4 regions of the Pseudoalteromonas sp. SG45-5 genome follow, and region 3 is predicted to be linked to each of the others. Evidence: predicted binding sites of a transcription regulator. Region 3 holds the regulator's gene; each other region holds the start of a gene.

Region 1 (4,222 bases), on a different contig from region 3:
CTTGTGTGTAATCGCGTACGCGACGTAGTAAGCGGTTTGCAATACGTGGTGTACCACGCGATCGCTGAGCAATTTCAGTTGCGCCATCATCACACATTTCTAAATCAAGATAATGTGCTGAGCGCCCTACTATGTGCGATAAATCTTCTACTGAGTAAAACTCTAATCGCTGTACAATACCAAAACGGTCACGCAGTGGCGATGTGAGCGAGCCTGCTCGCGTAGTAGCACCAATAAGTGTAAATGCAGGTAAGTCTAATTTAATGGAGCGCGCAGCAGGGCCTTCACCAATCATTATATCAAGCTGGTAGTCTTCCATTGCGGGATAAAGTATTTCTTCAACTTGCGGGCTGAGCCTGTGTATTTCATCAATAAACAGTACATCGCCTTCTTCTAAATTAGTGAGCAACGCAGCTAAATCGCCTGCTTTTTCAAGTACTGGGCCGGATGTTGTTTTAATACTTACGTGTAATTCGTTGGCGACAATGTTTGCGAGCGTGGTTTTACCCAAGCCCGGTGGGCCAAATATCAATAAATGATCGAGCGCTTCACCACGGGTGCGAGCAGCTTCAATAAAAATTTCCATTTGCTGCTTAACATGAGGCTGACCTCTGTAGTCGGCTAAAAGTTTTGGCCTTATTGCACGATCTATAGAATCTTCATTTGTTTTTTCAGTCGCGTCAATTAAGCGATCCGCTTCAATCATGGGTTACTCACAACATAGATTTTAAAGATTCTCTAATAAGAACCTCAGTAGACATATCGGGTTTACTTATCGATTTTACGGCTTTTTGAGCTTGTGGCAATTTATAACCTAATGCAAGCAGTGCCGATACGGCATCATCGGCGGCATTATTAGCAATTGTCGAATCGCTTATTGGCTCTATTACTGCGCTGTCGCTAAATGGCGTAAATAAATCATTACCCCAATCTTTTAGCCTGTCTTTCATTTCGAGTACTAAACGCTCGGCCGTTTTTTTACCTACACCGGGTAATTTAACAAGCGATGTTGAGTCTTCGTTATTTACACAACTTACAAATTGTTTTGCTGACATGCCCGATAAAATAGCTAAGCCAAGTTTTGGCCCTACGCCATTTGCTTTTAATAGCTCTCTAAACAAAGCACGTTCAACTTTATTATTAAAACCAAATAATAGTTGAGCATCTTCACGTACTACAAAGTGAGTGTAAACAATCGCATTTTCACCAATTTTTGGTAAATCGTAAAAACAGGTCATTGGCATTTGTACTTCGTAACCGACACCACTTACTTCAAGTAATATTTCTGGTGGCTGTTTTTCGACTAAAATACCATTTAAGCGGCCTATCATAGTTATTTCCTTAAACGTCCTCTAACGGTTTTGCTTGCGCTACCCGCTAGTTTAATTAAATTTTGTTCTGAGTGGGCGTGGCAAATCGCAATAGCGAGTGCATCAGCTGCATCGGCCTGTGGCGTACCGGGTAGTTTTAAAATGTTTTTTACCATGTGTTGCACTTGTGTTTTATCAGCGCCACCGTTACCGACTACCGCTTGCTTAATTTGCCTAGCTGAGTATTCAAATACAGGTAAATCCGCCATTGCAGCGCCAACAATCGCGGCGCCTCTAGCTTGGCCTAGTTTTAAAGCTGAATCGGGGTTGTGCGCCATAAATACTTTTTCAATGGCAAAGGTTTCTGGCGAAAACTGTTCAATAAGCTGTGTTATGCCTTGATAGATCATTTTAAGCCTAACCGGAAAAGGATGATCGGCTAACTTAATACAGCCACTGCCTAAGTATGTAAATTTAGAGCCTTGGTGGGCAACAACGCCATACCCAGTCAAACGTGAACCAGGATCGATCCCTAAAATAATGGCCAAACAGCGCTCCATTGTTATTATTTTTAAATTACGCTAATAATGCCAGAGCACTGTATAAATTACCAGTATAAAGAAAACAAAAATGCCCACGTGTTAGGTGGGCATTTGAAAGAGCATGTTAGTTTAAGTTTACCCTAGGGCGCGCACTAGTCCTTGGGTGTTTTGTTTGAGTGTTCGGGCAATCATTAAATAGCCTAAACCCGCTACAAATACGCCGCCAGCTACCGGCCCAATAATCCATATATGCGGATGTAACTTACCTGCTAAATCGAACATTTGTTGCTGTACAATTAAAAGCGCTATGTCGCTAAAAAATGCCGCAACTAAACCGGCTAAACCACCTAGTAATAAAAACTCATACAAGGTCGCGTTTTTAATTAACCGGCTTTTAGCACCCAGTGTTCGAAGTATTACAATTTCTTGCATACGCTCACCTAAACTTGCTTGCACTTGCGATATAAGGACAAGCGCACCACACAGCACAACAATAGCAAGTACAAAGCCAATGGCGAGTGATACTTGCGAAATAGTTGTTTGTATTTGCTTAACAAAGTTATCAATATCAATGGCTGTAATAGTAGGGTAAGTACGCAATAACCGGCTAAAGTCACGCTTTTGATCTGGGTTTATACGTACCGAAGAAATATACGTCGCCGGAAAATCTGCAAGTACGTCTGGGCTTAAAATAATAAAAAAGTTAGGTTTAAGCGTGGCCCAATTTACTTTGCGCACACTGGTGATTTTAGCATCGAACGACTGCGCACCAATTAAAAATGTAAGTGTATCGCCTATCTCAACATCTAAACGCTCAAGCATCGACTCCTCTACTGAGGCTTCAGCCATCGCATTTTCACCAAACCACGTGCCTTGTGTTACTTCATTTTGATCAGGCACATCTTTAAGCCATGTAAGATTTAGCTCACGGCCAATACCTGCACGTGCTTCTTCGTCTTTTTTCTCGTTGTCTTGCAGCGATACAGAACGTGCTACCAACTCGCCGTTTACCGCATTTACACGTCCACGAATAGTGGGATAAAACTCTGAGACCTGAATATCTTTTTGTGCCAAATACTCATTAATTGGCTCAAGCTCATTTTGCGTAATATTAACTAAAAACGCATTAGGCGCGTCGTTTGGTAGTTGCGACTGCCAATCAGCTATCATGTCGTTTTTAAGTACCACTAAAAACAGCAGTAATTTAATCGCTAACGAAAAACTAATTAACTGTACCGCGTTCACATTGGCACGCTTTTGAATAGACGCAATTGCAAGCGACCAACTGTTACCTGGCTTTAAGCCAAGCCTTCGACCACCACCAAATATTAATTTAGATACTAAAAACAGCACACCAATTAGCGCAAGTGTTGATATAAACAAAATAAGCGTTATTTTTATGTTGTTGCTAAATAACCACATTAATAAAAATACGGTTAGCGCGCTCATACCTAAATGCACACGACTTACTGCCAACTTGTCACCTAAGTTACGGCGCAGTACTCTAAGCGGCGGAATATCAAATAAATCAAATAATGGTTTAATAGAAAACATAACAGCACAAATTACGCCGGTGCTTATAGCCACCAGCCAAGGTTTAAAGCCACCTAAAGGTAACTCTGTGCCCATACTTTTTGATAAGTAACTTGTTGCTATTTCTTGCAAGCCATAGCCAATTAACAGCCCTATACTTACCGCCATTGCACATACAAGCAATAAATGAAGCATGTATATTTTGCGGATCATTGAGCGGCTACCGCCGAGCGTTTTCATCATCGCTACTGGGTCGTATTGGCGTTCACAATAACGTTTTGCTGAAACAGCTATAGCCACTGCAGCCAAAATAATACCTAATAGGCCGGCTAATAATAAAAAACTCTCTGCACGGTTTAAACTGTTTGAAATAGGTGATTGGCGGTCTTTAACGCCATACCATTGTTGGTTTTCTTTCATTTGTGGTTTAAGCCACTCGTAAAAGCTATTTATGTCGGCCTCACTACCTGCATAAAGTTGGCGGTAATAAACACGACTACCCGGCTGCACAACTTCAGTTTTTGCCACATCGTCAATATTAATAAGCACACGACGGCTACTCGAAAATACATTAAATGGCGCATCGGGCTCTTCTACAATAACTTTTGAAACATTAAATAATGCAGCGCCAAGCTCTACTTGCGCGCCTATATCAATATTTAAACTGTAAAATACCGATTCACTTAGCCACACATTACCCGGCGTTGGCCCGCTATTAGCAACTTTAGTTTCACCAGTTAGGGTGTCTTTAACTTTTAACTGCCCTTTTAGCGGGTACGCATTAGATGCCGCTTTTACTGAGCTAAACTGCATTTCATCATCGGCAAACAACATAGT
Region 2 (4,222 bases), on a different contig from region 3:
GCAACCAGACACCTATTCCCCAATGTCTCTGCAGCCTTGATTTCATTTTTAATAATTAGAATGGGTGTCATCCTAATCCTACTACCGTATATCATGCGCTAGCTATAGTGGGCCTTAGCTGTACCAATATAGGCTTAAGCGATATAGCAGAACTCATGTTACCAATGGGGCTTGGTAGAACACCACACCGCGTCAATTGGGGCTGTATCAAGTGATCATTAATTTTGTTTTAAAAAGTTACTTCGGTCGCTTTTTCCCTTTTTGTTGCCGCAGACTTTATCCTAAGTCATAATCTAATGCTTTATTTAAACGTGGAATTTTTATGAACTGGCTTGCGCAATTACCTACCCAACGTACACCCTGGCTTTTATTCACCGCTATTGTTTTTTTACTTGAAGTTACTGCCCTATTCTTTCAATACCAAATGGGGCTGGCGCCATGCATAATGTGTATTTATCAACGTACTGCGGTGTTAGGATTGCTTGCAGCTGGTATTGTTGGCTCAATTAATCCAAACAGTAAAGTAACGCGTGTTATTGCCTATTCAATCTGGGGAGTATCAAGTATTTGGGGCTATTTAATCGCACGCGAACATATCGATATGCAAACAACCACAGATCCTTTTGCATTTAGCTGCGAGTTTGAGCCAAACTTCCCGTCGTTTATGCCTTTGCATGAATGGATCCCTCACTTTTTTCAAGCGACGGGTGATTGCGGAAACATAGATTGGCAGTTTGCGGGTTTGAGTATGCCTGCTTGGATGGAAATTATATTTGGATTATTTGCTATTACATTTTTTATCGTAATAACAGGTCGCCTAATGTTAAAAAGAACGGTTTAGTCATTATGTTTACTTTTTTTTCTAGTCAACTTACAGAACTAAAGCATTTAAAAATACGCGACAGGCAAGCTGTTATCGCTGATTCATTAACGATGCTTTCACCTTCTGAACGCGTATTGCTTCGTATTATAAAATTGTTGTTACTCAGCCCACTATTTTTAATATTTACCGTATTTAAAGGTTGGATCCTAATACCATTTTTAATCCTTGGCGGACTTTGCTACCCGTTATTAACAACACCAATAGAAATTAACTTCGCTAAAAAAAATCTCAGTGAAGCATTAAAACATTATGATAAGGGCGCTTAAGCGCCCTTTATGCTTATCAGTTTAACAATAAAAAACCTATTTACAGCTCAAACATGACTAACACATTATTAAATATATTTAGTCAAAGGCCAATACGGTTTAATAGGACTTAAAGCTTAACTTTTCCCTCCAACTTAGTCATTAGCTTTTTACCAATCCCCTTAACTTTAGTTAAATCATCTATAGAAGTGAATTCACCATTTTTATCTCTATACTCAACGATTGCCTCGGCTTTCTTATTGCCAATTCCTGGTAATTTCGTTAGTAAACTCGCATCTGCTTTATTTATACTAATGGCTTCAAATTGCGGTATCTGTTGAGTAATTTCAGATAACTGAGCATAAATATTAGTTGCAGGGAGTAAACACAATAAACTTACAAGCAATAAGCTGTTAAATATTTTCATTTTGGCTTCCTTGAATTTTGTTCGAACATTGTTTAAATTTTGCTTAGGAAACATTCAATAAATAAAGTGCTAAAATTAGTTACTTAAAGAATAATTAAGCGCATTATCACTACTATCCGAAATCCTGTAATGCAGCGGGTAAAACAAGTGATTGCTTAACTAAAGTAAAATTACCGTTTTTTGTCAAATTTAGAACGAACTGAAAATAATAAGAGAAACTTGCAAATTACATCACAAACCATTACTGTACATAAAAACAGTAAACTAATGGTTTTTATAAACCACATTGCCACGCAAGCTTGCAGGAGAAATCATGGCTGTTGTTGTTAAATATGTTGTAGAACGAAACGGAGTTGAGCGCATGACGTTTACTACCAAAAAAGAAGCTGATGCCTATGACAAAATGCTCGATATAGCAGAGTCACTTGAGCTAATGCTCGAAAAAGTAGATGTACCGTTAAGTGAGCAACAAATAGAGTCACTGGCCCTGGAAATAGCAAAGAGCAAAGATGACTTTATGGCTGTATTGAAAGGCGCAAAAGATCCTGTGCCGGCTAAAGTCTCAGAAAAAAGTAAAAAAACAGATAATGTTGCTTCGATCAAAAATAGCGACGAAAAACAAGTAAGCTAAAAAAGCATTAAATAAAAAAGGGAGCAACTAAGTTGCTCCCTTTTTATTGCTTAATCCAACTTAAATTAGCTATTTAAAGCTCTTTTTCTACCTCATCAAATAATATTGTTATATCTTCTGCAGGCTCACTTGTTACTAAACTTACAGCGACAATAGCAATACTCGATAAAATAAAGCCAGGTACTATTTCATACATAAAGCTACTTAAGCTCTTGCCATCAATAGTAAATGGACCGTAGATCCAAATAAGTACTGTAAATGCACCCACCAGCATACCGGCTAAAGCACCAGCAAAGTTCATACGTTTCCAATAAAGACTAAACAACACCAATGGACCAAATGCAGCTCCAAACCCTGCCCATGCATTACTAACCAAGTCTAAAATAGAGCTATCTCGATCATAGGCTAAGTAGATAGCAAACAGTGCCACAATAGCTACACTGATCCGGCCAACGGTTACCAATTCAAAATCGCTAGCATCTTTACGTAAAAATGTTTTATATAAATCTTCTGTCAAAGAGCTTGAACTAACTAATAGCTGTGAAGAAATTGTACTCATAATAGCCGCTAAAATTGCAGCTAATAAAAAGCCAGCAATCAAAGGGTGAAATAGTAGCTCTGAAAGAATTAAGAAAATAGTTTCAGGATCTTTCACTACAATGTTATTTTCATAAGTATATGCGGCACCAAATATACCTGTAGCAACAGCACCAACGGCGGCAACAATCATCCATGTCATACCAATACGACGAGCCGTTGGCATGTCTTTAACACTGCGTACTGACATAAAACGGACAATAATATGAGGTTGTCCAAAATAACCTAATCCCCATGCCATTGCTGAAATAATACCTAGTGTTGAGCCTGCACCAATCCAACTAAGCATATCTGGATTAACACTGTTTAGGGTCGATTCTAGTGGTTGTTCTAGCAATGAGTAGGCAACAGTAGGCACTAAGATAAGCGCAATAAACATGATACAGCCTTGCACAAAATCAGTTAGGCTCACAGCTAAAAATCCACCAAACAAAGTATACAAAACAACAACACCCGTGGTGACGTATAACCCCATTTCATAGCTTAGGCCAAATGAGCTTTCAAATAATTTACCGCCAGCAACAACTCCCGAAGAAGTATAAAGTGTGAAGAACACAATAATCACAACAGCAGAAACAACACGTAATAAGTTTGATTTATCATTAAAGCGATTAGAAAAGTAATCTGGAATGGTAATCGAGTCATTTGCTTTTTCGGTATAAACTCTTAGTCGAGGGGCGACCAGAAAGTAGTTTAACCAAGCACCTGCAATTAAGCCAATTGCTATCCACGTACTACTAAACCCAGTTACGAACATTGCACCAGGTAGGCCCATTAATATCCAACCACTCATGTCTGAAGCACCAGCTGAAAGCGCAGCTACACTTGGTGATAAATTCCTGCCTCCTAGCATATAGCCGGAAACATCGCTCGTAGATTGTTTATATGCATATAGTCCTATACCCAACATTACAACAAAGTATAACGTCAGTGAAATAATCATTCCTGTTTCCAAATTAGCCTCCGCACTATTATTAATAACAGGCTTTTGATCCGAATATTGACTCTTAATATTTTATAATAAAGACAGTATTAGGATAAAAGCTATTTGTAATGACTATAACATGCCTAATACGCAAATCTCCAACTTGTTGCCTTTTCTGATTTAAAAACATTCACGTTGTACGCTTTTAAATCAAACCATTAGATCCCGTTAATTTTTGAAAAGCGTATTACAAAGTTACCACTCGTTATAAAATAAAGAGCAATGTGTAACGCGCAGCAAAAACGCTTCAAGGAGTGATAAACGTGTTTAACCACAAGGGTGTGATAAATAAAATGTAAACATAACGCTTAAACTTCGCTACACCTGATTCAACACATGAATTTATAAACTTCGCTTTTTTAAATTGAAAATAATTTTAAAGCCCAATTTATCCTAATAATTCACTTGGTTTATAAGTATAATTTACTAATAGTAAACATTTACATAATGCTAT
Region 3 (4,222 bases):
CAGTGGCACCATCCAATTGGCAAGTCCAGTAAAGGCTGGCATTACTGCACCAAATACCATAATTAAACCGTGTACGGTGGTCATTTGATTAAAAAAGTGGGGATCAACCAACTGTAAACCAGGTTGAAATAATTCAGCCCTAATCACCATGGCCATTGCGCCACCAATTAAAAACATGGTCAGCGAAAATATTAAATATAAACTACCTATATCTTTATGATTGGTTGTATAAAGCCAGCGTTTAAATCCTTTTGCAGGGTGATGTGTATGATGCGCTTGATCGGCGTTAGGTTGTTCTACTATGCTACTCATTAGTTCGCCTCCACTTTGGCATCAAGTGCTGTCTGTATTTGACTCGGCTGAATAACATCACCCGTATCGTTACCCCATGCATTACGCTTATAAGTAATAACTGCTGCTAATTGCTTTATAGATAACTGTTTTGCAAAGGCTTGCATTGCAGTGCCTGGGCGGCCATGAATAATTATATCAATGTGATCTTTAATATCCCCTAATACAATTGGACTCCCTTTAAGTGCAGGAAATACACCTGGTAATCCCATGCCCGTAGGCTGATGGCACGCTGCACAATTAGCCATATATACTTGTTCACCCAAAGTCATTAACTCATCTTTAGGTAACGTTTGATCAAGCAGTGCGGCATCTGCCAGCGCAGCTTTCTGCTTAGCCTGCTTTGCATCTACCAACCAGGTTTTAAAATCGGATTCTGATTTTGCAACTACAACCACAGGCATAAAACCATGATCTTTACCGCACAGCTCAGCGCATTGACCCCGGTAAATCCCTTCTTCGTTTATATTGGTCCATGTTTCGTTTATAAACCCAGGATTTGCGTCTTTTTTGACGGCAAAATCGGGCACCCACCACGAGTGAATAACATCGTCTGAGGTCATTAAAAAACGTACTTTTTGGTTTATAGGCAGTACCAGTGGTTTATCTACCTCAAGTAAATAGTTAGGGTTTTTCTGTGCAAGATTAGCAATTTCGTCTTGAGGAGTAGAAAGCATTGAGTAAAACTCAACGTCTTCACCCATGTATTCGTAATGCCATTTCCATTGCGATCCTGTAATTTTAATAGTGAGATCAGCCTTACTGGCATCTTCCATTGCAATTAGAGTTTTAGTGGCCGGTATAGCCATAGCAATTAAAATAACAAACGGAATAGCAGTCCAAAGTATTTCTACTTTCGTGCTTTCGTGAAATTGAGCAGGCACTGCTCCTTTAGATTTGCGGTGATGAATGAGTGCCCAAAACATAATGGCAAACACGATTACCCCAATCACACAACATATGAAAAATATAGTCATGTGCAGCTGATAAACATTATTACTTATATCAGTTACGCCTTTACGCATATTAAATTGGCTATTTGCCAACACTTGCTGCGGAAAAACAAACAGTATAAGCCACAAGGTAGAGCTCAATTTACCCATGTGACGACTCCTTTGATGCTGTTGCGAGTGCAAAGCGAAGAGGCATACGGCTTAAACGCCAATTCGTTATTTTTATTTTTGTATTAATACCCTCGTCCTTATTAAACAATAGGTATTACACTGCGCTAACCAAGGTTTTATTGTAAATGTGTGTATTCTCAAAACTAAAAACAATGAGTTACTGTTAGCCCAGCCCATTAATAATTAGCTAAAGATTAACCAACAAGCAAGTTTTAGTATGAAAATTAAACAAATGATATTAACGGATTAGCAAAAAAACATGTCACTTTTAAAACTTTAAAATGGTGCGAACTGAGTTTTGATAGGGGTTACAAATAACATAAGGGGATAAAAGAGGAGTGCAATAAAAATTGTTTAGTAAGGAACCTTGTAACTAAAAATGCGTACTAAAAAGCACGCATTTATAAAATCAGTAATTTAACACTGCATTAAATTAGTGATCTATTATAGTGATAAGAAAGTAGCTCAATAACAAGGCTAAAATTATGATACATAGTTGTTCTATATAAATAATTTTTAACGTAGTTAGTGAGTTATTCAATGCGCTAGAATGATCATGTTTTTACTAAAATTGGTATTACATCCAATCAGCGTTACGAATAACCCCAACAGCCAAACCTTCAATATTAAAAGATTCGTTTTCTAAATCGACTTCAATTGCTGAAAAATCATCATTTTCAGCATGCAGCAGTACTTTTCGACCTGCTTTTTCAAAGCGCTTTACAGTTACATCATCATCAACACGTGCAACTACAACTTGCCCATTTTCAGCAACTTGAGTTTTATGCACCGCCAATAAGTCGCCATCCATAATACCTATATCTTTCATGCTCATACCGTTAACACGCAGTAAAAAATCGGCAGCAGGTTTAAACATTAATGGATCAATTTTACAATGACTTTCAACATGCTCTTGCGCCAAAATAGGCTCACCGGCCGCTACTCGGCCAATTAGAGGCAAACCTAATTGCTCAGGTTCTTCTTCTTCAACAAGTTGAATACCTCGGCTTGCGCCTGGCTTCATTTTAATAACACCTTTTTTTGCAAGTGCTTTTAGATGCTCTTCTGCAGCATTGGCACTTTTAAAACCTAGTGTTTGTGCAATCTCTGCACGTGTAGGGGGCATACCAGTGTCTTTAATAAAAACTTTAACTAATTCGAGTATTTGAGCTTGGCGCTTCGTTAATGGTCGCATATAACTGGTTTTCCATACAGTACATTTAACTGTGAGTATATACAGTTAAATAAAAATCGCAAATTTAAATTAAGCTAAACAAACTATGCGATTACCAGCTAATAGCGCTTGTTTTTCATAATTAATAAATCCCCCTTTCACACCTACAAAAACAAAATCTGGTTACATAAATTAAACAAGTGTATTTTTATATTTACAATAATAGTCATATTAAACACACCTCAATGTTAATGGGTTGAAAACAACTTATTAACATGTACACTTTATAAGAACAAAATGAATTCAAAAGGATTATCAAATGAAAAAATACTCACCATTATTTATTGGCCTACTGTTCAGTGGTTATACGCACGCTCAAGTTCCACTTTTTGAAGTTCAATACTCTAACATTTCACAAAGCATGACTGCACAAGCAAGTACTCAATCCCAATTTGGGCAACCACTTTTTGAACTAAGCAGCAACACAGATGCTTTTTTCTTACCTGTTAAAGGTAATAATATTGAGTTTATTAAAAGCACAACAAGCTCATCAGCAACAGGTAGTCTAATTTGGGTTGGTAAAAGCTTAGATGGTGACGAAGTTACACTCATCAAATCGGAAAAAGGGATTTCTGGTACGGTAAAAGTAGGCGAACATGTTTACAAATTACAACCAAATAAACACTCTGGTCATAACTTCATTGAACTGGATCCAGCAAAACAACCTGCTGAGCATGCACCCGACTATAAGCAATCTAGCAATAGCAACATAGCTTCAATCAGTGAGCAAATTTTAACGGCACAAAATTACCAAACAGCAATGGCTAGCAATGCACAAAGCGATATTAGCTTATTAGTTTTATATACGCCTGCAGCTGCGCAAAAATCGGGGGATATAAATAGCTTAATTGATCTTGCTGTTGTCGAGACCAACCAAGGTTATCAAAACTCAGGCGTTAACGCTGTTGTTAGCGTAGCTCATGTAAGCCAAATTAATTACACTGAAGCTACAAACTCAGGGACTGATTTAAACCGCTTAGCCGCTAAAAATGATGGCTATATGGATGAAGCCCATACATTACGCGATCAATACGGTGCTGATGTAGTCATATTAGTGAATGATGTAAACGGTTACTGTGGTCAGGCAAAAGCCATTGGTGCAAATGCGAATAGCGCTTTTGCTATGGTCGATTATGACTGTGCAACGGGTTATTACTCTTTTGGTCATGAAATTGGACATTTACAAGGCGCTCGTCATAACCCTGAAAACGATCCATCAACATCTCCATATTCATTTGGACATGGCTATCAGCAACCTCAATCGCAATGGCGTTCAGTAATGGCGTATAATTGCACCAATAATTGTACCCGCATTAATTACTGGTCGAACCCAAACAAATCATACAATGGTGATGTAATGGGTACTTTAGCAGAACATGACAATGCAAGAGTATTAAATTTAACAAATCCAACTATTGCAAACTTTAGATCTTCAACCCCTCCGCCAACAAATGATAATGTACTACAAAATAATCAACCAATTACAGTTAGTGGCGCTAAAAATAGCGAACAG
Region 4 (4,222 bases), on a different contig from region 3:
TGCATCGGCCAATGCTCGGTGATGGCTGGTTAAATTTAAATTAAAGTGTGATGAGAGATTACCCAGTGAATACGACTTCAGTCCTTTAAACGCTTTGCGCGACTCAACCACAGTACACATTTTTGGCATTTTAAAAAAGTGCCCTGCCATCTCGCATTCTTTTTTAATAAAACCATAGTCAAAATTAACGTTATGGGCAACAAAAATAGTGCCTGTGAGCTTATCTAACAGCGGCTGTGCTATTTCGGCAAATACAGGAGCGTTATAAACCATACTGTCACTAATACCAGTTAAAGATGTTATGAAGCTTGGTATATGTCGCTGTGGATTAATTAAGGTAGTCCAGCTATCAATTACTTTTCCGTGCTGTACTTTTACAAGGCCTATTTCGGTAATGCGGTTACCGCCTTTCAAACCGCCAGTGGTTTCTATATCGATCACACTGTAAACACGGTTGGGGTCTACAAACCATTTAACCGCAGCAATATGTACTTCAAAGCCCACATTTTTTAAGTTATCGATGGTGGTTAGTTGGTTGCGCCTTAGTTTATCGCCTGGGGCTTTTACCTCCTCAAAATGTACTTGGCCATTATTAATTACCATTAAGTCGGGGTAGCCGTCTTTTAGCTGTGAATAATGCTTACTCATATTCGTTAAATGAGTAATTAACGCCTTAATAGGGCTATTTAAAATAAGTGCTTCTAGCGGTTGTAGTAACTCATTATGCCACCTAAATAAGCCATTGGGTTGCTCAAAATATTGCGCTGCATTTTTACATACTAAATTAAGCAATGCTTGAGGTGTTTGGCACTGTGCTAAACGATCATTTATTTGTGTTTTCTGCGCTTTATAAAAGTTATCAAACCTTAATACCTGCGGATAAATGTCAAATTCGTTACATGGCGGATAAGGCGACTCTATAAATAGCTCTTGCCAAAATACTAATCCAAATAAACTTTGCCAAAGCGTGTTTTCGGTATTAAATACTTGCATACCTTGGCGAGTATAATAATCGTTTACGCCCTGCTCTACTTCACCTCGGTACAGTTCATCTATTTCGAGTACGCACTGTGTGTCGGCAAGCATGGCACTCAAACGCGAACGTGTTTGTTTATTAAACTTACGCATTAAAAAATCGTCAGCAAAATACAGTAAGTCATCAGTAAGTGGATTTTCGATAATGGCGTCTAATCGCGCTTTTACCCACTCTTTATTGCTAAGTCGGTATTGCTCTCTTATTTGAATTTCTTGTGCTTCACTATCATCCATGCAGGCTTCAAGTAAGCTAAAGGCAAGTTCGCTATCAACCCCTTTTAATTGTCGATAAAGCCTAACTAATAATTTATTTTTTAACGCAACCGCAATTGCACCATGCGCGACTTGCAATAAAACCTGCGACGCTAAAGCAACATAATCGTTTTCATCTGTTATATTTTTAAATGTTAATCGGCAGCGATTTAATAAATAGTTAGAGTGCGCTTCATCAAGGGTTTCAAAGCGCGATAAACTTTCACTTTGCCCTTCACGTGTCGCAGTTAAGCCTAAATCTCGCATTACAAACCGGTTTTGATGATTCACATCACCAATACTGAGCTTACCTGCAAATAAAAACTCAAAATACTCGTAAAAATCACTGCGGCTGTTAATAACATACTGGCTATAAAGCGGGGCAAGCTCTTGTGGGCAATCTTTAAAAAATGCACATGCAATATCCACTAGCGCGCCTTTAGCAGCGCTCTTTTTAAAGCTTATTTGTTCTGGGTAACTACTTAGTAACTCAACCAAGGAAGGTTTCGTTAAATGTGTTAAAAGCTGTGCATAGTGCAGCTCGTTTGGCTCAAATAAAATACCGGCCGTTTTTAGCGTATAGATAGCCTGATGCGGTGACGCTATTTCTTCATAATTGAGCGACTGCGCCTGTACTAGATAAGGCTTTCGTGAATATACACGCGCCAACATACACTGGCTTTGCTCATCAAGCTGGTTAATTTTAGCAATAAACACTTCATGTTTGGGCTCAAGCAAGTGTATGCACTTGCTGGATACAAACTCAATAAGATCTCTAAAATGCGCTAAATAGTACTTTGCTGGTAATTCTTGTTTCATAATATCGCCACAACTGTATATAAAAACAGTATCTAGTATTTGCACTTATTATTCAATCTTAAAAATACTCTAATGGTGATTTACTATATCTGTTCGCCCTTTCAATATTGGTGCTAAGTAGCGACTTAAAATTATTGTACTTTAGGATCAATATAGGCTTTCAACTGATGCAGCAAGAAAAAGCTTAAAATAAATAGATGCTAGCTTATATAACGACTCCGATTGCGCGCGATCGTTTATAAGCGCCGCCGCGCGGCTACATCAAAACTAACTCACTATTTTTCTATGAGCTCAGCTCTGTTGATTATTGTGTTATAAATAGCCATACCTTTCTTACCTGTTTAACAAATCTGAAAGAATTTTTTCACAAGCCTACAAATTGGCGTACTGCACCTGTATTATTGAAAGCCTATGCAAATTTAACCACAAGCTAAGGTGCACAAATGCGTTTATTACATACCATGTTACGAGTTGCTGATTTGGACAAATCAATTGCGTTTTATACTCAAATATTGGGCATGAAAGAATTACGTCGCGCAGATAATGAAGAGTATCGTTACACCCTCGCGTTTGTAGGCTATGGGAATGAAAAAGATAATACGGTGTTGGAGCTAACTTACAACTGGGATACAAACAGCTACGACTTAGGTAATGCTTATGGTCATATTGCAATTGAGTTTGACGATATTTATAAAGCCTGTGCAGATATAAAAGCTGCTGGAGGTAATGTAAGCCGTGAACCGGGGCCTGTAAAAGGCGGTACTACTGAAATTGCTTTTGTAAAAGACCCTGATGGCTATGCAATTGAGCTTATTCAGAAAAAAGATAACATGAGCAACTTTTAAATTACTTAACAACTAATTCAAGTAATAACAATTTGCTTAGCTATGGAGAGATTTGATTTTATATATTGTTCAAATGGTTATGCAGATTGGTATTAAATAAAAAGGTGCTCAGGGCACCTTTTAGCGTAATTGACTGTCTTTACTACCACGTCGATTAACCGTGCTCGCGCCAGCTCTTTTACGCTCAATAGTAGCTTGGCATTGAACGCAATATCGTACACCTGGAAGTGCGAGTCTTCGCGCTTGCGGAATTGCCTCATCACACTCTTCGCATAACTCGGCACTCGCGCCTGATATCAAATTGCTTCTTGCATATTGCACGGCGTCATTCACACTTGCATCTATTTGATCTTGAATTGCACCATCTCTTGCCCATCCGCTTGCCATAAACCCTCCTAATACGTTGGATGCTTAAACTTACACTACCAAACGGAATATTTATAAGTACTGAATAAATGAAATAACTCTCTGATTTAATATCGTTGCCGGTGCGAAAAACCAATAACTAATGATTAGACAAAAAAAGCAGCTAAAAAGCTGCTTTATAACAATAGCAATTACTTAATTAAACATTAAAGGTTGTAATCAACAACCTTCATGCCTAATTTTTCAAGCTCTGGGCGGAGCGTTTTAGCATCGCCTACTACCAAGTAAACCATCTCTTTGGTATTTAAATGCTTTGCAGCCAACGCGTTAATTTCGTCTTTGCTTATTGTGCTTACGATCTCATTACGGTCTTTAACAAAGCTTGGCTGTAAATCATGTTCCAATATCTGAGCAAGGAAACCTAGCTTTGCATTAGGTGTTTCATATTTAAGCGCATCCTTTTGATTGATCGCTTGACGCATAAAGCTCAACTCATCATCTGTGATACCATTTTGCGCATAATTATTTAGCTCATTCGTAAATTCAACAATAGAGGCTGCTGTAGAGTCTGCACGAACTGCGGCAGATGCTGTAAAACCACCTGATGTTGCATCGCCCCAAAAACGCGTGCGTGCACCGTAGGTGTACCCTTTATCTTCACGTAAATTTAAATTTATACGACTATTAAAATTGCCACCAATTGCAAAGTTCATTAAGTTAGATTTAAAGAACTCACCAGTAATGTCTTCAATCATACCGCGCTTACCAATGCGAATTTCAGACTGAGGTGCATCTGGTTTATCTACTAAGTAGATTACATTTCCTGCAATTTTTGGCTCTTCAAACTTAGCTGTAGATACAGGCGCTTTACCTTGCCAATTATTTAGCGTATTTTTGATTTTGCC

The links. Region 3 encodes LexA, which represses DNA repair genes until DNA is damaged. Its sites were predicted from a motif close to TACTGTATNNNNATACAGTA; they were not measured.
Region 1: the regulator LexA is predicted to act here: its motif matches at 1,907-1,926, upstream of ruvC (crossover junction endodeoxyribonuclease RuvC).
Region 2: the regulator LexA is predicted to act here: its motif matches at 1,798-1,817, upstream of H5119_RS01245 (YebG family protein).
Region 4: the regulator LexA is predicted to act here: its motif matches at 2,118-2,137, upstream of H5119_RS07195 (exonuclease domain-containing protein).

What each region holds. Positions count from the first base shown of each region.
Region 1 covers NZ_JACJEM010000036.1:8,619-12,840, forward strand. The annotation lists gene ruvB (Holliday junction branch migration DNA helicase RuvB) at 1-706, opposite strand, end outside; gene ruvA (Holliday junction branch migration protein RuvA) at 714-1,331, opposite strand; gene ruvC (crossover junction endodeoxyribonuclease RuvC) at 1,334-1,858, opposite strand; gene H5119_RS12575 (ABC transporter permease) at 1,988-4,222, opposite strand, start outside.
Region 2 covers NZ_JACJEM010000003.1:36,665-40,886, forward strand. The annotation lists gene dsbB (disulfide bond formation protein DsbB) at 323-841, shown strand; gene H5119_RS01235 (DUF6170 family protein) at 847-1,149, shown strand; gene H5119_RS01240 (helix-hairpin-helix domain-containing protein) at 1,259-1,555, opposite strand; gene H5119_RS01245 (YebG family protein) at 1,869-2,186, shown strand; gene putP (sodium/proline symporter PutP) at 2,260-3,738, opposite strand.
Region 3 covers NZ_JACJEM010000015.1:45,019-49,240, forward strand. The annotation lists gene ctaD (cytochrome c oxidase subunit I) at 1-312, opposite strand, end outside; gene coxB (cytochrome c oxidase subunit II) at 312-1,454, opposite strand; gene lexA (transcriptional repressor LexA) at 2,053-2,670, opposite strand; gene H5119_RS06695 (M12 family metallo-peptidase) at 2,969-4,222, shown strand, end outside.
Region 4 covers NZ_JACJEM010000016.1:54,068-58,289, reverse strand. The annotation lists gene H5119_RS07195 (exonuclease domain-containing protein) at 1-2,106, opposite strand, end outside; gene gloA (lactoylglutathione lyase) at 2,550-2,951, shown strand; gene H5119_RS07185 (DksA/TraR family C4-type zinc finger protein) at 3,072-3,338, opposite strand; gene H5119_RS07180 (pitrilysin family protein) at 3,524-4,222, opposite strand, start outside.